DNA from 4 places in the Delftia sp. WSY_22 genome. Region 3 is predicted to be linked to each of the others. Evidence: predicted binding sites of a transcription regulator. Region 3 holds the regulator's gene; each other region holds the start of a gene.
What was found. Region 3 encodes FNR, which switches genes on or off when oxygen is low (the NO sensors DNR and NnrR bind a similar motif). Its sites were predicted from a motif close to TTGATNNNNATCAA; they were not measured.
Positions count from the first base shown of each region.

Region 1 (5,270 bases), on a different contig from region 3:
AAGACGCGATGAAGATCCATCTGGGTCATAGGGCTCAATGGTAAGAAGACGCGGCAGACGCTCTCATGCTGCACAGGCCGCCTGCGGGTTGGCTGGATACGGCGGCAAGCAGCCAGAACGGCTCGGAGAAAAAAAAGGGAGCCTTGCACGGGCTCCCGAGGGTTACAGACTATACGGGCCGATATGCGCGGCCTGGGCGCGAAGATGCGCAGGCCGCGTAAAGGCTGCAGCAAGACGCTTCAGGGCTCGCGCACTTCACGGGGCTGAACGTCGGTCACCTCGCCCGCTCCCGGCAGCACGCCTGCGCCTGCACCTGCGCGACGGCCACCGCCTTCAGCCGCGCCGTAGGCGCGCTGCGGGCGCTGGGCCATCCACTCGGAGCCGGAGCGGTAGACGGTCTGCCAGCCAGCCCGCGGGCTCATGCGCATGGCCCAGGGCATGACCGGCTGGCCGGTGAGCCTGGCCCACAGCGCCCGCACGGCCCAGACCAGGGCCAGCAGCGCTGCCGCGGTGAGCAGGCTGACAAAGAAGACCAGGCCCACAAGCATCAGCAGGATGCGAACGGCCCAGCGGGTCAGGGTGGCGACGAAATCGTTCAAAGCAAAGCCTTTCTTGGCTGGCCCGGTGCGTCAGGCGGAGTCTGCCGCATCGAACCGGAATACGCCCGGTTCCTGTACCGGGTCCACATGCACCGCAATCGTGCTCTTGGGCGGGAAGCGCCCTTCAAGCAGCAGTTTCGACAACGGATTCTCGATCCGCTGCTGTATCGCGCGCTTGAGCGGCCGGGCCCCGAAAACGGGATCGAAGCCCACCTTGGCCAGTTCGGCCAGTGCCTGGTCGGACACCTGCAGCGCAAGGTCCATTTTCTCCAAACGCCGCTCCAGCAGCTTGAGCTGAATCCTTGCGATCGACTCGATATTCTTCGCGTCGAGCGCGTGGAACACCACGGTCTCGTCGATACGGTTGAGGAATTCGGGTCGGAAATGGTTCTTGAGTTCCCCCCAGACCGCGTCTTTCACATCATCGTAATCCTCGCCGACCATGGCCTGGATCAGCAAAGAGCCTATGTTGCTCGTCATCACGATGACCGTATTCTTGAAGTCCACGGTGCGGCCCTGGCCGTCGGTCAGCCGGCCGTCGTCCAGTACCTGCAGCAGCACGTTGAAGACGTCGGGATGGGCCTTCTCCACCTCGTCGAGCAGCAGCACGCTGTAGGGCTTGCGGCGAACGGCCTCGGTCAGGTAGCCGCCTTCCTCGTAGCCCACGTAGCCGGGCGGCGCGCCGATCAGGCGGGCCACGGAATGCTTTTCCATGAACTCGCTCATGTCGATGCGCACCAGATGGTCTTCGCTGTCGAACAGGAAGCCGGCCAGCGCCTTGCACAGCTCGGTCTTGCCCACGCCCGTGGGGCCCAGGAACAGGAAGGAACCGGTGGGCCGGTTGGGATCGGATAGGCCCGAGCGCGAACGGCGGATGGCGTTGGCCACAGCCGAGATGGCCTCGTCCTGGCCGACGACGCGGTCATGCAGCCGGTCTTCCATGCGCAGCAGCTTGTCCTTCTCGCCCTGCATCATCTTGGCCACGGGAATGCCCGTGGCACGGCTGACCACCTCGGCAATCTCCTCGGCGCCCACATGGGTGCGCAGCAATCTGTGGGCGGGCGCACCGCCCTGCCCCTGCTCGCTGGCCTGGGCTTCGTTGAGCTGCTTTTCCAGCGAGGGCAGCTTGCCGTACTGCAGCTCGGCCACCTTGTTGAAGTCGCCCTTGCGCTTGAGCTCCTCGATCTGGATGCGGATCTGGTCGATCTCCTTGCGGATCTGCTCGGAGCCCTGGGCGCTGGCCTTCTCGCTCTTCCACACGTCTTCGAGGTCGGCGTACTCGCGCTCCAGGCTGCCGAGTTCCTCCTCGATCAGCTGCAGGCGCTTTTGCGAGGCCTCGTCCTTTTCCTTCTTCATGGCCTCGCGCTCGATCTTGAGCTGGATCATGCGGCGCTCGAGCTTGTCCATGACCTCGGGCTTGGAGTCGATCTCGATCTTGATCTTGGCCGCAGCCTCGTCGATCAGGTCGATGGCCTTGTCGGGCAGGAAGCGGTCGGTGATGTAGCGGTGGCTCAGCTCGGCCGCGGCCACAATGGCCGGGTCGGTGATGTCCACGCCGTGGTGGGCCTCGTAGCGCACCTGCAGGCCGCGCAGGATGGCGATGGTGTCCTCGACCGAGGGCTCCTCGACCAGCACCTTCTGGAAGCGCCGCTCCAGCGCCGCATCCTTTTCGATGTACTTGCGGTATTCATCGAGCGTGGTCGCGCCGATGCAGTGCAGCTCGCCGCGCGCCAGCGCAGGCTTGAGCATGTTGCCCGCATCCATGGCGCCGTCGGCCTTGCCGGCGCCGACCATGGTGTGGATCTCGTCGATGAACAGGATGATGCGCCCCTCTTCCTGGGCCACTTCCTTGAGCACGGACTTCAGGCGTTCCTCGAAGTCGCCGCGGTACTTGGCGCCGGCCAGCAGGCCCGCCATGTCCAGCGACAGCACGCGCTTGTTCTTGAGGCTTTCGGGCACCTCGCCGGCCACGATGCGCTGGGCCAGGCCCTCGACGATGGCGGTCTTGCCCACGCCGGGCTCGCCGATGAGCACGGGGTTGTTCTTGCTGCGGCGCTGCAGCACCTGGATGGAGCGGCGGATTTCGTCGTCGCGACCGATCACCGGATCGAGCTTGCCGATGCGCGCGCGCTCGGTCAGGTCCATGGTGTATTTTTTGAGGGCCTCGCGCTGGCCTTCGCCTTCGGCGCTGTCCATGGTCTGGCCGCCGCGCACGGCGTTGATGGCCGACTCCAGGCTGGAGCGCGTCACGCCGCTTTCCTTGAGCAGTTGGCCCGCACGCGTGGAGGCGCCGCTGCTGTCGGTCAGCGCCAGCAGGAACAGCTCGCTGGCAATGAACTGGTCGCCGCGCTTGAGGGCTTCCTTCTCGGTCACCTGCAGCAGCCGGCCCAGCTCGGAGCCGACCTGCACCTGGTCCTGGTGCTGCACGCGCGGCAGATCGGCCAGAGCCTTCTCGGCCGCGGCCTGCAGCTGGCCCACGTTGGCGCCGGCGCGCTGCAAGAGCGAGCGCGGACCGTCGTCCTGGCGCAGCAGCGCCACGAGCAGGTGCAGGGGTTCGATATTAGATTGGTCACCGCCCAGGGCCAGCGTTTGCGCGTCGGCCAGGGCTTCCTGGAACTTGGTTGTCAGTTTGTCGATTCGCATGGTGTTTCTTTTCGCTCCTGAAACAGGGTCATTGCGATTTATCTGATACCGGCAGGGCAAATTTCAAGCCATGCCCGGCCCGCAAGGACAGACGCTTGCGCCAGATCAAGGCCGGCGAGGCCGGCCATCCTTTTCAAGCATTGCGCTGAAAGATCGAGAACTGCGTAGGCGTAACGCCCAAATGCGCCCGGAAGCTGCGCACCAGGTGGCTGGCGCTGGAAAAACCGCAATCCAGCGCCAGCTCGGCCAGCGGCGGCACGTTGCGCGCAGACAGGGCGCGCCGTGCCCGTGCCAGGCGCTGCTGCAGCACCCATTCGTGCACCGTGCAGCCCATGCTCTGGCGGAACATGCGCGCGAAATGGAATTCGGAAAGGCAGGCCTGTCTCGCCAGTGCCGGCAGCGACACGGCCTTGGAGTCATGCAGATGCGCCTCGATATGGGCAAGCACCCTGCGCCGCACGGCCGCAGAAAGCCCGCCCAGCGGCCGCTGCAGCGCCTGCAGCTGGCGCGGCGTGGCGGACTGCAGCACCAGCCGGTCCACCAGCTGCTGGCCAATGGCATCGGCCGCCAGTTGCTGCTGCGGGTCCTGCCAGTCCAGTTGCATCAGCGCACGGGCACCGGCGTGGAAGGCCTGATCGTCCCCGTAGATCTGCGCACGCAAGGTGCGCGAGCGGGGCTCGGCATCCAGCATGCGGACCACGCGCCCCGCCCAGGCCAGGTCGGACACATACAGGTGCAGGAACTGCACGGGCGATCGCACCAGCCAGTGCGATTCATCCTCTGGCGTGAAGATGCAGATGCGCCCCGGCGCCCCCATGGCCTCGGGCCGCGCCTTGAGTTGCGAGCCCTCGCCGCCGGCCAGGTAGACCGACAGGGTGTGGTGGCCTGGCTGGCAGTAGCGCACCTCGTCGTCCACATTGGCCCAGACGGCCAGCTCCACCCCCTCGCTCAGGCGCACGCGCCGCTGCAGCCGGGCCTTGGAGCGTGACAGCACCTGGCACAGGTGGCTGGAGGGCAGCTCGGGCAGCGGCGTGGGCGTCATGGCAGCGATTGTGGTCCCGCAGCCATACCGACGCATGGCGCCAGGCCATCAAACCGCAGGAATCTGCCATGCCCGCCCAGCCTGCGGCGCCATCATCACCGGCCATGACTGCCACCCTCTATGCCCTGGTCGTGCTGATCTGGGGTTCGACCTGGATCGCCCTGAAGCTGCAGCTGGGCACCGTGCCCGTGGAGCTGTCCATTGCCTACCGCTTTGCGCTGGCCGCCGTGCTGATGTTCGCCTGGCTGGCCTGGTCGCGCCAGCTGCGCGTGCCACGCGGCCCGGCGCTGCCGCGCGTGCTGGCCCAGGGCCTGTGCCTGTTCAGCTTCAACTTCGTGTGCTTCATGCATGCCAGCGAGACGCTGGCCAGCGGCCTGGCCGCCGTGGTGTTCTCCAGCGCCAATCTCTGGAACGCGCTGCTGGCGCGCATCATCCACGGCCGCAGGCTGGTGCCCCATGTGCTGGCCGGCAGCCTCTTCGGCCTTGCAGGCCTGGTGGCGCTGTTCTGGCCCGAGCTGCGAGAAGGCCGGCATGCCAGCCTGCCCGGCCTGGCCTGGGCGGTGCTGGGCACGCTGTGCTTTTCCTGCGGGAACATGCTGTCGGCCTCGCTGCAGTCCATGGGCTGGCGGCCCGCACAGACCAATGCCTGGGGCATGCTGGCCGGCACGCTGCTGCTGACCGGCTATGCGCTGGTGGCAGGCCTGCCCTGGCGCTTCGATGCCAGCTGGACCTATGTGGGCTCCTGGCTGTACCTGGCCATTCCGGGCTCGGTGATCGCGTTCACGGCCTACCTGACCCTGGTCGGACGCCTGGGCCCCGAGAAGGCGGCGTATGCGACGGTGCTGTTCCCCATCGTTGCGCTCAGTATCTCGGCACTTTTCGAAGGCTATGTGTGGACGCCGCTGGCCGTGGGTGGCCTGCTGCTGGTGATGTTCGGCAACCTGCTGGTGTTCCGGCCGCCGCAATGGTTGCGGGGTGCCGCACTG
Region 1 is NZ_JBICKN010000006.1:311,038-316,307, forward strand. Features, by position in the region: gene ACF8NF_RS02025 (aldehyde dehydrogenase family protein) at 1-29, opposite strand, end outside; gene ACF8NF_RS02030 (hypothetical protein) at 240-599, opposite strand; gene clpB (ATP-dependent chaperone ClpB) at 630-3,242, opposite strand; gene ACF8NF_RS02040 (AraC family transcriptional regulator) at 3,376-4,284, opposite strand; gene ACF8NF_RS02045 (DMT family transporter) at 4,389-5,270, shown strand, end outside.
Region 1: the regulator FNR is predicted to act here: its motif matches at 3,338-3,351, upstream of clpB (ATP-dependent chaperone ClpB).

Region 2 (5,270 bases), on a different contig from region 3:
ACGGGCCCCGCGCTGCGCCTGGAAACTGCTGGCATGCGCGGCGGCCGTGGTCTTCATGGCCGCCTGCCTGGACGGCGTGCAGGGCTACCCGCAGCAGCAGGCGCCCATCATCAGCCCCTACGACATGACGCAGGAGCAGCGGCTTGCCGAAATGAACGCCATGGGCGCGGCCGGCCATGCCGACCACCGCTGGACCTACGAACTGCGCCCCGGCTGCGTGCTGCGCGTGGACCTGGACGGCCCGCAAGGCCCGCGCCCTTCCCTCGATATCGCCCTGCTGGGCAGCGTGGTGGCCGTCACGGCCCAGCGTGAACGCGGCAGTTTCCGCGTGGAGCTGCAGCCCGGCGACGGCCTGCAGTCGGCACGGTCCCTGGTGCTGGAAAGCACCAAATGGGCCGACGCCAGCTGGACCCAGCTGCTGCTGCGCCTGATGCAAAAGGGTTGCATGGAAATGCAGGGCCGCCCGCACGGCAGGACCGCCAGCCGGCACTGAGAGACAGCGCACAACGGCACGGATCGGCATGCATCGGCAGGGACCGGCAGGCCAGGCAAGCGTGGCTTGCCCGGTCCCGCAAATGTGAGGGGCGGAAACGACAAGCGGCACCGAAGTGCCGCCGGGTAGGGCGCGGGGCGCAAGGTCCCGGGCCAAGGCAGATCGCCGGCTTACTTGGCCAGCGTCAGCGTGCCCTTCATCAGCGCGGAATGGCCGGGGAAGGAGCAAAAGTAGCTGTAGGCCTCGCCCGCCTTCAGGGCGGCGGTGGAGAAGGTCACGGAGTCGGTCTCGCCGCCGCCGATCACCTTGGTGTGGGCGATCACGCGGGCGTCCTTGTCCTTCACGAAGTCCTTGGCGGCGCCGGCGGCGATGCCGTCATTGGCCACGGGCTGCAGGTCGGCCGTCTTGCTCAGTACCCAGTTGTGGCCCATGGCCGTCTTGGGCAGCTTGCCCACGTGCTTGAGCTTGACCGTGAACTGCTTGCAGCTGGCGGGCACGCTGATGGTGGGCTTGTTGAACTGCATGGCGTCATTGCCTTCGATCTCGACGGCGCAGTCGGCGGCCAGCACAGGTGCGGCGACGGCAGTCATTGCGAGGGCCAAGAGGACGGGTTTCCATTGCATTGCCATTGTTTTCTCCTTGAAAAGCGGGTGAGGTGGCTGGCATCCGGTGGCCATGGACCGGCAGGCGGTCTGTCGCCATGGATGCTTTGTATGGCTGCCTCCAGCATAGACAGGATGGGGGAGGGCGGGTTGATTTGAATCAAGTCAAAACAGTTCGAAGACCTGCGCTCCAAGCATGCGGTATGGCGTCACGCCGGCAGGGTATGCGCGGTGGCTGTCGCCGGGAATCACCTGCCGTCCGTCGTCTTTTGGCGACGGGCAACCCCACAGCTCGCATGCCTCTACTCACCTCAGTCACATTTGGGTACGATTGCGGAACATAGAGGGGGTTTATGAGAGTGATGGTTTTCATAGGTGCTGTCATTGGCGCCATCTTTCTGCTGACGGCGTTCTTCGTCGACAGCTCCCAGCAACAGACGGCGCTGGCGGGCATGGCCTGTGCCAGCGTCCTCATTCCGTACGTGCTGTTCAGGTTGCACTCGATCGCCGTCGAGCAGGACAAGCTCGATCAGATCCTGCAGCTGATGCGAAAGTCCGGCAGCCAGCCCGAAGGGGTGGCTCCGGGCGGCGAGGGGTCCCGTGAGCCGGGTGGCCCCTCGGCGCCCAGGTCCTGGATGTCCTGAGGCACGGGGCGGCAGCCAAGGCAGGCCAGGCAGGTCCGGCAGGCCTCAGGCGAACTGCACGACCACGCGCCGGTTCGTGCGGCTTTTCTTCTCGATCTTGGTGACGGCCACCGTGCCGATCTCGGCCGTGCTGCGCACATGCGTGCCGCCGCAGGGCTGGCGGTCCAGGCCGGGGATGTCGATGATGCGGATCGTCGCCGTGCCGCCCGGGGGCGCCGCGCCTGCGGTGCGTACCAGGTCGGGCTGGGCGGCCAATTGCTCGGGCGTGATGCGGTCCACGTTCACGGCATGGCTGTCGGCGATCAGGGCGTTCAGGCGCTCCGTCAGATCGGCCTTGTCCAGCGTGGATTCAGGCAGGTCGAAATCCAGGCGTGCCGAGTCCGGCGAGATGCTGCAGCCCGTCACGGGCACGGGCACCAGCACGCCCAGCAGGTGCAGGCAGGTGTGCAGGCGCATCAGACGGTGGCGCCTGTCCCAGTCGATGGCTACCTGCACGCGCTCGCCGACCTGGGGCGGCGCATCGGTCTGCAGCACATGCAGGATGCGCTGGCGGTCATCGGCATAGACGGTGTCGATGACCGCCAGGCTGCGTCCGTCGGCCAGGATCAGCGTGCCGGTGTCTCCGGCCTGGCCGCCGCTGCGGGCATAGCAGACCGTGGCATCCAGCTCGATGCCTTCGGGGCTGACCGCGATCACGGTGGCTTCGCAGCGGTCCAGGTAGGCGTCGTCGTCAAAGAGCTTGTGCGTCTGGGACAGGGGCATGGGCATGGGGTGTCTCCGGGGTCATGTCGCGGTCCATGGTATCGGCGGCATGGCGGGGCCGGGCAGTACGCCTGGGCGAAAAGTCCCCAGTACAGTCCATGGCCCGCAGCGGTGGCAGTCGGCTGCTTGACAGCCTGTCAAGTGCCCGGGTCCGCGACCTGACAAGATCGGCGCCCGCGCCGCGCGCGTGCCGCTGAACAATGGCGCATTCCTTGCCGACGGCGCTACAGATTTTTCCGAAGCTGACGACATACGCAGGGCATGAATCTGTGAGTTTTCCGAGGAACTGTCCGAATGGATCAAGAACCTTTGCGTCCATCCCGTGCAGGCTCCACCCCCGTCTCCATCCCGGCAGGCCCCGGTTTGCGGCTGCCCACATTGTTCATCTCCTCATCTTTATGAGCACTACCGATCTTCACGCAGCTTCCCTGAGCGATCTCTATGACCGGCTGGACGAAGGCCTCAGCGAAGAGGCCTTTGCCGCCGAACTTGATGCCCGGCTTCATGACGGGCGGGCCGATGAGGTGCAGGTTTTCCTGCGTGATTGCGAGGAGCGCTGCCTTTACATGCTGGGGCGCCTGAACAGCAGCGAATCGCCCTGGACACATGACGGTGAGCGCTGGCTGGCCCTGGCACGGCTCACGGTGCCGCGCGGCCATGCGCCGGCAGGGCTCAGCGAGAAGCTGACCAATGCCAAGGTGGCCGCCGAAGTGCGCGTGATGGCCGAGCAATGGCTGGCCCATGCCCGCAGCGCGGATCTGCCGGTCTTCAAAGGCATAGGCATGGTGCTGGGCAACCTGGTGCCCTGGCTCTGCTATCCAGGCATGCCCTACGAGGAAGTGACGGCCACGCTGGACTGGACGCTGGCCCTGCGCAAGGAAGGTGAGTACAAGCCCGACACCGAGTACCACGCGCCCTGGAAGCGGCTGATCGCCCAGCTGAACGATGCCGACCTGCAGCGCTACGCCGCCGTGGGCGGCAAGCTGTTCGCCGATGTGATAGTGCACTACCGCGAAGAGCGCCAACCCAAGCAGCCCAAGGGGCAGGGCTGGAAGTCCTGGATGGGCTTCTTTGCCGCGCATCCCGAGCTGTATGACCAGACCTACATAGGCGATCCGGACCTGATGGAGCAGCGCTGGGCCAGCGCAGATGCCCCACGGCGTGAGGAACTGGCGGGCACCCTGATGGGCCAATTGGGCCATGCCCAGGGCGGGGAGCGTACCCGTGCGCTGCAGCTGCTGGACCGCCTGGTGGCCGAGGATCCCGCGCCCTTTGCCAGGCAGCTGCGTGAGAACGGCGGCTATCGGATCAGCCTGGCGCTGGCCATGCATGTCATGAAGCAGGACGATGCCGCCTTGCTGCCCCTGCTGCTGCCGGCCATTGCCCAGCACTGCGACCGCGAGGACGAGCTGCGCCGCTACCGCAGCGCGATCCGCGAACTGGTGACCCGCCGCCCGGCCGATCTGGCCGAGGTGCCTGTCAAGGACCTGGTCAATGTGCTGCCCGCGTTCGACACCGCCAGCCTGAAGGCCACGCTGCCCACCCTGACCCCGCTCATCGCAGGCAGCAGCGCCAAGGGCCTGCGCGCCGCCATGGCCGGCCTGGCCGCCCATATTCCGCTGGCCAGCTTGGTGGATGCCGGCTGGCTGAACAAGCCGCCCAAGAACCTGCTGCTGACCTGCCGCGACGTGCTGCTGGCCCACCCCGACCCCGCCGTCGGTCCCTTGCTGGCGCAGTTGCTGGCCGGCGGCAAGCTGGATGCGGCCTCGGCCAGCAGCGTGCAGCAGCGGCTGAACCAATTGGGCCTGACCGGGCAGGGCGCCTCGGCATCGGAAGAAAGCCAGGCGGATGCCGCATCGCCAGCGTCTGCCGCTGGCGGCGTGGACTTGGAAGCCCAGATCGCCTCCATCAAGCGCCTGAGCGCGGCCATCAAGCCCTTCGACACGCCCGAGCTGCTGGCGCTGTGCGCGCCGCTGTCCGAGCACGCGGCCCGCGTGCTGCTGCACGTATCCGCCATTGCCGAAGGCGGCCTGCCGCCGCTGGCCCACGAGCTGCTGGCGCGCATTCCGGCCGACAACCGTGCCCGCCTGGCGCTGGCCCTGGTGCAGCAATGGATTGCTTGCGAGGGCGAACCCAAGCAGCGCTGGGCGCTCAGGCTGCTGCCCGGCCATGCCGATGACCGCGTGGTCGATGCGCTGGTGGCCGCCGTCCAGGCCTGGAACCGCCCGCGCCTGCAGCGCGCGGCCGCCGCTGTCGAGCATCTGGGCGAGGTGGACAGCCTCTACGCTCTGCTGCGCGTGCAGGAGATCTCCGAATCGCGCTCGCTCAAGGACCAGGTGCAGCGCACGGCGCGCAGCGCCCTGCGTGCCGCCGCTGCCCGCCGCAAGATGAGCGTGCCCGAGCTCTTCGACGAGCTGACCCCCGACTTCGGCCTGGGCCAGGGCCTGACGGTCACGGTCGGGCCGCACAGCTACCGCGTGGAGCTGCAGGGCGATCTGAGCCTGCGCGTCATCAACGACAGGAACAAGGCCAGCAAGACCATTCCTGCGGTCAAGGACGAGGCGCTCAAGCCCGAATGGGAGGCCGCCACTGCGCAGCTCAAGACCCTGTCCACCAGCCTCAAGACCGTGGTCAAGCAGCAGGCGCCGCGCATGCTGGCGGCCCTGGTCAGCGGCAAGCGCTGGCCGCTGGATCGCTGGCAGCGGCTGTTCGTGGCCCACCCGCTGCTGCGCATCGTGGGGCGCAGCCTGATCTGGCGCGCAGAGGATG
Region 2 is NZ_JBICKN010000018.1:198,596-203,865, reverse strand. Features, by position in the region: gene ACF8NF_RS10775 (hypothetical protein) at 1-493, shown strand, start outside; gene azu (azurin) at 664-1,122, opposite strand; gene ACF8NF_RS10765 (hypothetical protein) at 1,458-1,739, shown strand; gene ACF8NF_RS10760 (alanyl-tRNA editing protein) at 1,785-2,507, opposite strand; gene ACF8NF_RS10755 (DUF4132 domain-containing protein) at 2,900-5,270, shown strand, end outside.
Region 2: the regulator FNR is predicted to act here: its motif matches at 1,246-1,259, upstream of azu (azurin).

Region 3 (5,270 bases):
CAACGGCAAGCACAACGAGATGCCTGCCCAGAAGGACAAGCTGACCGAGGCGCAGATCGCGGTGCTTGCCTCCTATGTCTGGGGCATGTCGCACAAAGACGGCGCAGTCCGTCAATAAGGACAGGGGGCGGCGCTGCGGCGCCGCCTTTTTGCCTTTTGAGTTTTCAGATATTCCAAAAAACCAAGGAACCCACCATGAAGCCCGAGAACGGGGATGATGCCGGGAAGCCTCCCCGCAAAGTCATTCCGATCACGCCTGCCGACCCGGACCCGGGCCAGCTGGTGTCGATGTTCGAGTCCGAGAAGAAGGTCTACCCGCGCTCCATCAGCGGTGTCTTCGCACGCTGGCGATGGGCTCTGGTGTTTCTCACCCAACTGGTTTTCTATGGCCTGCCCTGGCTGGAATGGGGGCAGCGCCAGATGGTGCTGTTCGACCTGGGTGCGCGGCGCTTTTACCTGTTCGGGCTGGTGCTGTACCCGCAGGATTTCATCTACCTGGCGGGCCTGCTGATCATCTCGGCGCTGGCGCTGTTCCTGTTCACGGCCGTGGCCGGTCGCCTGTGGTGCGGCTTTTCCTGCCCGCAGACGGTCTACACCGAAATCTTCATGTGGGTGGAGCGCAAGGTCGAGGGCGACCGCAGCGCGCGCATGCGCCTGGACAAGAACGGCTGGACTTTTGAAAAGCTCTGGAAGAAGTCGCTCAAGCAGTTGCTGTGGATTGCCATTGCCCTGTGGACCGGCTTCACCTTCGTGGGCTACTTCGTGCCCATCCGCGAGCTGGGCGGCGAGCTGCTGGCGCTGCAGGGCAGCTGGCAGGTCTTCTGGGTGCTGTTCTACGGCTTCGCCACCTATGGCAACGCCGGCTACATGCGCGAGCAGGTCTGCAAGTACATGTGCCCCTATGCGCGCTTTCAGAGCGCCATGTTCGACCGCGACACCATGATCGTCAGCTACGACACGGGCCGGGGCGAGCCGCGCGCGCCGCGCACCAAGAAGGTGGACTACAAGGCCCAGGGCCTGGGCGACTGCATCGACTGCAAGATGTGCGTGCAGGTCTGCCCCGTGGGCATCGACATCCGCAACGGCCTGCAGTACGAATGCATAGGCTGCGGTCTGTGCATAGACGCCTGCAATTCCATCATGGACAAGATGGAGTATCCGCGCGGCCTCATCCGGCTGACCACGCAGAACGCCATGGCCGGCCTGTGGCGGCGGGCCCAGGTGCTGCGCCGCATCTTCCGTCCGCGCGTACTGGTCTACTCGGCCGTGCTGATCGGCCTGAGCATGGCCATGATCGTGAGCCTGGCGCTGCGCCAGTCGGTCAAGGTCGACGTGATACGCGACCGGGCATCGCTGTCGCGCATCGTCGCGGGCGGCAAGCTGGAAAATGTCTACCGCCTGCAGATCATGAATGCCACCGAGCAGGCCCAGCGCTACCGCATCAGCGCCCATGGCCTCGACGGGCTGGAGCTGGCGTCCGAGCAGGAGGTCGAGGTCGGCCCGGCCGAGACGCGCGGCATTGCGGCGCGGCTGCAGATTCCCTACGGTTCCGCCGAGCCGGGCTCGCACACCGTATTCTTCGATATCGATGCCGTGCATTCAGGCGCGGGACGCGCGTCCGAAAAGGCCGTCTTCCTGGTGCCCCGGTGATATGTCTGGCCGGCGCCGCCCAGGCTGCGCCGGCTGTTTGAAAGAAAGAGGTTATCCATGTCTTCCAGTCCCGCAGTCTCCGCGCCCGCCACGGCCCCTTCGCATCCGGACGCCGGCAAGCCCTGGTGGAAGTTCGCCCATGTCTGGCTCGTGGTGGCCGGCCCGGCCGCCGTCGTGGTGGCCGGCGTGGTCACGGCCGTCATTGCGATCAATGGCGCCGATCCCGTGATCGATCCTGACTATTACCGAAATGGCATCACCATCAACGAGCGTGCCGATGGCGTGCGCGAAGTGCCCAAGAGCCTGGCGCCCGCGGTCACCGGCCGCAACCACGCGGCCACGCCCGCGCAGGACCATCCCACGGACCGCTGAACGCAGGAAAATGCCGTGCACAAGGCCGCAGTCGCGGCCTTTTTTGCATGGTGGATGGCATCTCCAGCATGCGCGAGGGCCAAGGGTTTCCTACAGGCAGTGCAGGGTGCGCAGGGCTTGGCACGGTGCGCGGGCGGCGCGCACAATGAAAGCCACCCCTCGACAGCTCAAGGAGATCGCTGATGTTGGCCCAACGCTGGATGTGGATTGCCTGGCCGGCCTTTCTGGCCGCCGCCGTGATGGAGATGCTGGTATTCGCCTTCGTGGACCCGCTGGAGCTGCACTGGCTCGGCGACCTGGGCTGGTCGCGGCAGGGAATCTACACCCTGGCCTTCTTCGCCTTCTGGGGCGTGACCATGCTGTCCAGCCTCATGACCACCATGCTGGGACGCTCCACGCACGATCTCAACGACGGCGTGGTCTCCGAGCCGGACCCAAATCTGGCCATGCAGGGCCTGGGGCGCGATTGAACCTGCGTGCACTGCAATGGCAATGAACAAGGCCCGCGATCGCGGGCCTTGTTCATTGCCGGGGGGCGGGGCCTTGCGGCCTCACTGGCACTGCTGGCTGTTGACGATGCGCTTGAGCGCGTCCGTGTCCAGGATGCGCAGATGGCGCTGGCGCACCTCGATGATGTTTTCCTCGGCAAACTTCGAGAAGGTGCGGCTCACCGTCTCCAGCTTCAGGCCCAGGTAGCTGCCGATTTCCTCGCGCGTCATGCGCAGCACCAGTTCCGACTTGGAAAAGCCCCGGGCGTGCAGGCGCTGCACCAGGTTGAGCACGAAGGCGGCCAGGCGCTCCTCGGCACGCATGCTGCCCAGCAGCAGCATCACGCCATGCTCGCGCACGATCTCGCGGCTCATGACCTTGTGCACATGGTTTTGCAGGGCCGTGACCTCGCGCGACAGGTCCTCCAGCTTGTCGAAGGGCATGACGCAGACCTCGGCGTCTTCCAGCGCGACCGCATCGCAGGTGTGGTGGTCGTTGACGATGCCATCCAGGCCGATGATCTCGCCGGCCATCTGAAAGCCCGTGACCTGGTCGCGCCCGTCCTCGGTGGCCACGCAGGTCTTGAAGAAGCCCGTGCGGATGGCGTACAGCGAGGTGAAGGACTCACCGTTGCGAAACAGCAGGCCGCCGCGCTTGACCTTGCGGCGCGTGGCCACGATGTCGTCGATGCGCTGCATCTGCTCGGCATCCAGGCCCATGGGCATGCACAGCTCGCGCAGGTTGCAATTGGAACAGGATGCTTTGATGGTCTGAAGGTTCATGGAGTAAACATCAGCGGCGCAGCAGTGCGCCGGCGGTGACCTCGTGGATGGCGATGAGTTGGATCAAATTGTCGCAGCACTGCCGCGAACAACTCTTGATATGAGTCAAGGACGCGGCCAATGGGCTGCGGCACAGTGGACGACATTAGAGGAAAAAACCCATGACCGCTGTCACCCCAGAGCTGCTGCGTCGCTTCGACGTACCGGGGCCCCGATACACCTCGTTCCCCACGGCCGATCGTTTCGTGGAGGCTTTCGGTGCTGAAGACTATATCCTGGCACTTGAGCACCGCAAATCGAGTACCGCAGCGCGGGCCATGCCTTTGTCGCTGTATGTGCATGTGCCGTTCTGCGAGTCGCTGTGCTACTACTGCGCCTGCAACAAGATCGTGACGCGCCACCACGATCGCGCTGCCGTCTACCTGGACTACCTGGCGCGCGAGATGGCCTTGCACACGGCCCATTGCGGCAAGGGCCAGGCCGTCAGCCAGTTGCACCTGGGCGGCGGCACGCCCACCTTCTTCTCGGACGATGAGCTGCGCACGCTGATGGCCCTGCTGCGCGAGCATTTCAAGCTGGAGCCGGGCGGCGAATACTCCATCGAGGTCGATCCGCGCACCGTCAGCGTCGAACGCCTGGCCGTGCTCAAGGAGCTGGGCTTCAACCGCCTGAGCTTCGGCGTGCAGGACTTCGACGAACAGGTGCAGATCGCCGTGCACCGCGTGCAGCCGGCCGAGCAGGTGTTCGCGCTGGTAGCGGCCGCACGGCAGCTGGGCTTTGCCTCCATCAACGTGGACCTGATCTACGGCCTGCCCAAGCAGACGCCCGAGTCCTTCGAGCGCACGCTGGCCCAGGTCAATGCGCTGCGGCCCGACCGCATCGCGCTCTATGCCTATGCCCACCTGCCCGAGCGCTTCAAGCCGCAGCGGCGCATCGCGGCCGAGGACCTGCCCCAGGGCGCCGACAAGCTGGCCATGCTCTCGCGCTCCATCGCGGCCTTCATGGAGGGCGGCTATGTCTACGTGGGCATGGACCACTTCGCCTTGCCCGAGGACGCGCTGGCCGTGGCCAAGCGCCAGGGCCGGCTGCATCGCAACTTCCAGGGCTACAGCACCCAGCCCGACTGCGACCTGATTGCGCTGGGCGTGTCGGCCATCGGCAAGGTGGGGGCCAGCTACAGCCAGAACGCCAAGACGCTGGAGGAGTACTACGACGCCATCGACGCCGGCCACCTGCCCGTGGTGCGCGGCCTGGCACTGTCGCGCGATGATCTGGTGCGGCGCGCCGTCATCATGGCCATCATGTGCCAGGGCGCCGTGCTGTTCGAGCCCATGGAGCAGGCCTGGCTGCTGGGCTTTCGCGAGTACTTCGCCCCCGAGCTGGCGGCGCTTCAGGACCTGCAGGCCAAGGGGCTGGTGCAGATCAGCGACGAGGGATTCCAGGTCACGCCCATGGGCTGGTACTTCGTGCGTGGCGTGGCCATGCTGTTTGACCGATATCTGCAGGCCGACAAGAACCGGGCGCGGTTTTCGAGGATCATCTAGGCCCCATGCTGTTGTCGCTGCTCTGGACCGCTTTGATCATGGGGCTCGTCGGCGGGCCCCATTGCCTTGCCATGTGCGCCGCGCCCTGCGGCGTGGTCACGGGCGGGGCGGGGCAGGGCACGGTACAGGGTGGGGAGCAGGTGGTCGCCGTCCATGGACTGCAAAGCCGGCTGTGGCTGCGCACGGCGCTGTTCCATGGCGGGCGGCTGGCCGGCTATGCCAGCCTGGGCGCCGCCTCGGCGCTGGCCATGGAAAGCCTGTCCTGGCTCACCAGCCAGACCACGGCGCTGCAGCCGTTCTGGACGCTGACCCATGTCGCCGTGATGGCCTGGGGCCTGGCCATGATGGTGCAGGCCCGCCAGCCCGCCTGGCTGGAGTCTGCGGGCCGCGCCGCCTGGCGGCGCGTGCAGCCCTGGGTGTCCGCCCCTGGCGG
Region 3 is NZ_JBICKN010000059.1:489,108-494,377, reverse strand. Features, by position in the region: gene ccoP (cytochrome-c oxidase, cbb3-type subunit III) at 1-118, shown strand, start outside; gene ccoG (cytochrome c oxidase accessory protein CcoG) at 196-1,650, shown strand; gene ACF8NF_RS27995 (FixH family protein) at 1,708-2,022, shown strand; gene ACF8NF_RS27990 (hypothetical protein) at 2,205-2,492, shown strand; gene fnr (fumarate/nitrate reduction transcriptional regulator Fnr) at 2,574-3,293, opposite strand; gene hemN (oxygen-independent coproporphyrinogen III oxidase) at 3,455-4,837, shown strand; gene ACF8NF_RS27975 (sulfite exporter TauE/SafE family protein) at 4,843-5,270, shown strand, end outside.

Region 4 (5,270 bases), on a different contig from region 3:
GGCCTGGGCGGCCTGGGCCCGCAATGGGCCATGTACGACGCCGACCGCATTGCGGAGCTGGCCGGCAAGCCCCTGAAGGAACGCTTTGCGCAGGCGCCCTGGGGGCTGTACCACATGGGGCTGCACGCGCAGCAGCCCCAGGGCTGAAGCTGGCTTCAGAGCGCGGCAGGGCGCGCATTTGAAGTACCATTTCGCGATCCCCTCGGGGGATACGGGCTTGGCGGCCCGGAACAACGTAGGCGCAGCAGCCGCACGCCTTTTTCACGAGGCAGCGGCTTTTTTCATCTTCCCGGTGCTGCGCCGGGCACGGTTCCGTTTTTGGCGGGGCTGTGCGGAACCTCCGCAAGGGGGTGCCAGTTCATGCCAAAGGAGCCGCCATGTCTGACCTCGATGCACTCAGCGGAGCACACGCCTCCCCGCCTTTCTTCTCTTCCCCGCAAGTGCCGAGGGAAGAGACCAGCCTGTACTACCCCATTTCCGAATACGAGGTCTATCGCCTCAAGGACTGCATGCACCAGATGGGCCTGGTGATCGACCTGTGCTGCATGGCCGGCCCAGACCAACAACTGAGCGACCTGGGCGGGCTGATGAGCTTCCTGACCGCGCAGCAGCGCGCGCTGCGGGGCACGCTGCAGACCGTGCAGGCGCGCAAGGCGACGCCGGGGCCGGCCTGTGATCCGGACCCCGGGGGTTGATCAGGCCAGGTGCTGGTCGAAGAAGGCCAGCGTGCGGTCGCGCGCCTGCAGGGCGCTGGCCTCGTCGTAGGCGCTGCGCTGGTCGCAGTTGAAGCCGTGGTCAGCGTCGTACAGGTGCACCTGCACATGCTTTTGCGCCTGGGCGAAGGCCTGCACGGCGTCCACGGGAATGTGCGCATCGCGCCGGCCGAAGTGGGCGATGACGGGGCACAGCGGCTCGCGGCCCATCTCCAGCGGCGTGGTCATGCCGCCGCCGTAGTAGCAGGCCGCAGCCGACAGGCTGGGCAGGTTGCAGGCTGCGCGCCAGGCCCACAGGCCGCCCCAGCAAAAGCCCACGATGCCCACCTTGCCGCCGGGCACCAGCGTGGCGGCATGGGCGATGGCGGCCTCGATCTCGGGCAGCACGCCGGGCTGGGGCAGCGCCTCGGCGGCGGATTTCAGCGCCATGCCCTTGGCACGGTCGGCGTCGCCGTAGCCCAGGTCCACACCCGGCTCCACACGCGTGAACAGTGACGGCGCCACGGCCACATAGCCCCGCGCCGCAAGCCGGTCGGTCACGGCGCGGATATGGGCGTTGACGCCGAAGATCTCCTGCAGCACGACGATGGCACCGCGCGCGGGCACGTCGGGGCGGGCCACCCAGGCCGGCGAAGACGTGCCATCCAATGAAGTCAACTGCACAAAACTGCCCATGTCCGCGTTCCTTTCTGTCTGAGAACCTGTTGTGATTTCCCGGTGGGCGGACGCGCCCCGCAATGCTGTAATGGCGGCGGGCCGGCCCGTGCGGCAATTCTTTCACAGGAGACATTCGATGGAACGAAAAGTCGTGCTCATCACCGGCGGCAGCCGCGGCATAGGCGCCGCAACGGCACGCATGGCAGCGCACCGGGGCTGGGACGTGGTGATCAGCTACCAGCACCAGCGCGATGCGGCCGAGGCCGTGGTGGCCGACGTGCAACTGGCCGGCACCCGCGCGCTGGCCGTGCAGGCCGATGTGGGCGACGAAGCCGAGGTGCTGGCCCTGTTCGGTGCGGTGGATGCGCAGTTCGGCCGGCTGGATGCCCTGGTCAACAACGCCGGTGTGGTGGACCGCGCGCAGACCGTGGCCGAGATGAGCGTGCAGCGGCTGGAGCGCATGTTCCGCGTCAATACCATCGGCAGCTTCATCTGCGCGCGCGAGGCCGTGCGGCGCATGAGCACCCGCCACGGCGGACGGGGTGGCGCCATCGTGAACGTCTCCAGCATCGCTTCGCGGCTGGGCGCACCGGGCCAGTACGTGGACTATGCGGCCGCCAAGGGCGCGTTGGACGTGATGACGCTGGGCCTGGCCAAGGAAGTCGCCGCCCAGGGCATACGCGTGAACGCCGTGCGGCCCGGCTTGATAGAGACCGACATCCACGCCAGCGGCGGACAGCCCGACCGCGTCGAGCGCCTGGCGCCCAACGTGCCCATGCAGCGCGGCGGCAGGGCCGAGGAGGTGGCCGACGCCATCCTCTGGCTGATGTCCGACGGCTCGCACTACACCACGGGCAGCCTGGTCGATATCTCGGGCGGCAACCTCTAGCTCCAAGGCAACCATGGACCTCAAACCGCTGATCACTTTGGTGGCCATCATCAACCCGCTGGCCATCGTCCCCTTCTTCATCCACTACACCGAGGGATTCAGCGCCCAGCAGCGCCAGCAGACCATTCGCACGGCGGCGCTGGCCTCGTTCTGCGTGATCGCGGCCTGCGCCATCATCGGGCTGCAGGTGCTGGACTTCTTCAACATCTCGCTGCAGAGCTTCCAGGTGGGCGGCGGCCTGCTGCTGCTGATCAGCGCGATGAACATGCTCAACGCCCGCCCGGCCGAGGAACGGCCCAACGCGCCCACTCTGGCGGCAGGCGCGGAAAAGGCCGCCATGGGCAACAGCATTGCCGTGGTGCCGCTGACGATTCCGCTGCTGACGGGGCCGGCCTCCATGTCCACCGTGGTGATCTATGCCGACCAGGCACGCACCATCTGGCAGCACCTGGCGCTGGTGGGCTATGGCGTGGTGGTGGCCCTGGTGGTGATGGTCTGCTTTTCGCTGGCCGACCCGATTGCGCGCGTGCTGGGCAAGACCGGCATCAACGTGATGACGCGGCTCATGGGCCTGATCCTCGCGGCCCTGGCCGTGGAGGTGATGGCGGGCGGGCTGGTGAAGATCTTCCCCATCCTGGCCTCGCCCGCGATCGTGCCCTGAACGGGCTGGCTGGCCGATTGAAGGCCCGCCGGATCAGGCCGGCACGGCCCGCGCGCGGTCGGCGCTGCCGTCGCAGGCACCGCCGCAGCCCGTGATGGGCTGCTCGGGCAAGGCCTCGGGGTGGGCCAGCGAGCCCGTGGCGGGATCGAAGCCCGCGCTGCGCAGATGCAGGGCCAGCGCCGCATCCATGGTCTGCGCATGGTGCACGAACCAGGCCGCCAGCTCGCCCGCCATGCTGCGGATCACGGCCAGATCCCCCGCTGCCGCCTTGGCCGCGCCCTCTCGCATCACCTGCAGCACCACCTTGTGCTGCAGGCTGTGGCAGTTGGTGCTGGTGAACCGCGTGGACTGCATCCAGCGGTCTTCCTGGTCGAAGTGCACTTGCGTATGCGCGATCAACTCATCCCAGCGCACGCACAGCTGCGCATCATCGGCCGCCTCCACCTCGGCCAGCAGCAGCACGAACTCCTGGTGCACCTCGTCCATGGCCGGCAATTCCAATGCCAGCGCTCCGCTCCATTCCAGCACGGCCATATGCTTCTCCTGCCTTCATCATGAAAGACTGCAGCTTAGGAACAGCACCGCCCAACCCGTTTGACCCACATCAGCCAACCCGAAAACAGCAAAGCCCCGCGAGCGGGGCTTGGTCAAGGCGGATAAAACTGGCGCGCCCCAACATCAGGGACGCCAAGCAAGAGCCGCCTCGCGGCGAGGGCGTCGTCCCCCTCCCCCGCGAAGCGGGTAGAGAGGGGGAAGCGGCGTCAGCCGCTCAGGGGGAGCTTACTGTCCATATTTACGCTTGGCATCCGCCACGCAGGCATCCTTGGCGTCACCGCTCATGGTGTCGCAACGGGCCTTGGCAGCCTTGTAGTCGGCTTCGCGGGTTTCCTCGGCAGCGTCCTTGCGGGTCTCGGCCACGTTGGCGGCCTTGGCGGCAGAGTTGGCGGCAGGTTCGGCCTGGGCCTTGTTCACCTTGGCGGCTTCGACGGCACGCACATGGGCAGCCTTGGCATCCTTCACGCAGACGTCCTTGGCGTCGCCCTTGAGGTCATCGCACTTTTCCTTGGCGATGTCGTAGTCCGCATCAGCCTTGGCCTTGAGTGCCTTTTCGCTGTTCTTGGGCGAAGGATTGCGGCGCGATTCCAGTTCAGCCTTGGCGACGTTTTCCTGGCCCTTGGCCTGCTTCTCGCAGACGTCCTTGGCGTTGTCCTTGAGCGGCTTGCACTGTTCCTTGGCAGCCTTGTAGTCGGCCTCGATCTGGTTCTTGGCGGCCGTGTGCTCGGCATTGGTCATGGCCATGGCGCCGGAGGCCATCAGGCCCAGGGCGACGGCGGACAGCATGTGGCGAAAGCGTTGCGGTGTTTGCATGATGGAACTCCTTGTATTTGTACTGAACCGGCCCTTGGTGCCTGCGGCGGCGGGCCATTGGTGCGTGCCCTCAGGCACGCTGGCTGTCGGGGAGCGGGTGGTGGCGCCGGCCAGGGCATCCGCCACCCGCGGGGTCCACCCTCGTCAGTCTTCGAAGCGGAAGTCGGGGTTGCGCTTTTGCCAGTCGGTCAGCTGCTTTTCGGCAGCGTCGCGGGCCAGGCCCTGGCGCTCCTGCAGCTTGCCCAGGAATTGCTCGCGCTTGCCGGCGATCACGTCCAGATCGTCATCGGTGAGCTTGCCCCATTGCTCACGGATCTTGCCGGTGAATTGCTTCCAGTTGCCCTTGATGCGGTCTTCATTCATGGCTTGGTCCTTTCAGTGATGTTGAAGTCGTGCCGTGCAATCAGGCCTTGTTTTTTCAAAGCCGCGATCTGCATCAGCGACGGTTCCACTGTAAAAAACCTGCGCGCCGCGCGCCGTAGTCTGGACCTAGTGTTGACGGTCGTCCCAGGGGCAGCCGAGACGGTGGGATCGGGACTACAGCCCCTGACGGACGCGCGGGAAGCGCTGGGTCAGGCGCGGCCCGCCCCTGCCCTGAGTACCCAGCCTTTTCCCCCTATGTCCGCACCTGCGCCGTGGCGGTTGCGGGGTTGCAAGCCTGCCGAAGGACAGGCTTGCTTCGTGATCTGACCTTTCTTGGCGAATCAAGAAATGGGCAGTCGGCTGCCGGGCCGAGACCCGGCCTCGAAAAGCAACCATCCGGCAGGGGCAGAAAAAGTCCACTTGCTTGCAGAGCCAGTTGCCGAAAACAAAAAACGGCCAGCGGATGCAATGCACCCACCAGCCGTTCTCAAGAGAATGGATGGGCTGGAAATCCAGCAGCAGCTCAGTGCCCCTGCTGCCCCAGCCACGCATCGATCTGCGCAATGGCCGCATCCGTGGCCTTGGCCAGGGCCTGGGCGCCGCCCGCCGCATCGCCCGA
Region 4 is NZ_JBICKN010000019.1:16,001-21,270, forward strand. Features, by position in the region: gene ACF8NF_RS12010 (molybdopterin-dependent oxidoreductase) at 1-147, shown strand, start outside; gene ACF8NF_RS12015 (hypothetical protein) at 378-695, shown strand; gene ACF8NF_RS12020 (dienelactone hydrolase family protein) at 696-1,388, opposite strand; gene ACF8NF_RS12025 (SDR family oxidoreductase) at 1,507-2,259, shown strand; gene ACF8NF_RS12030 (MarC family protein) at 2,273-2,920, shown strand; gene ACF8NF_RS12035 (hemerythrin domain-containing protein) at 2,954-3,454, opposite strand; gene ACF8NF_RS12040 (hypothetical protein) at 3,701-4,288, opposite strand; gene ACF8NF_RS12045 (CsbD family protein) at 4,433-4,651, opposite strand; gene ACF8NF_RS12050 (ABC-type transport auxiliary lipoprotein family protein) at 5,175-5,270, opposite strand, start outside.
Region 4: the regulator FNR is predicted to act here: its motif matches at 3,515-3,528, upstream of ACF8NF_RS12035 (hemerythrin domain-containing protein).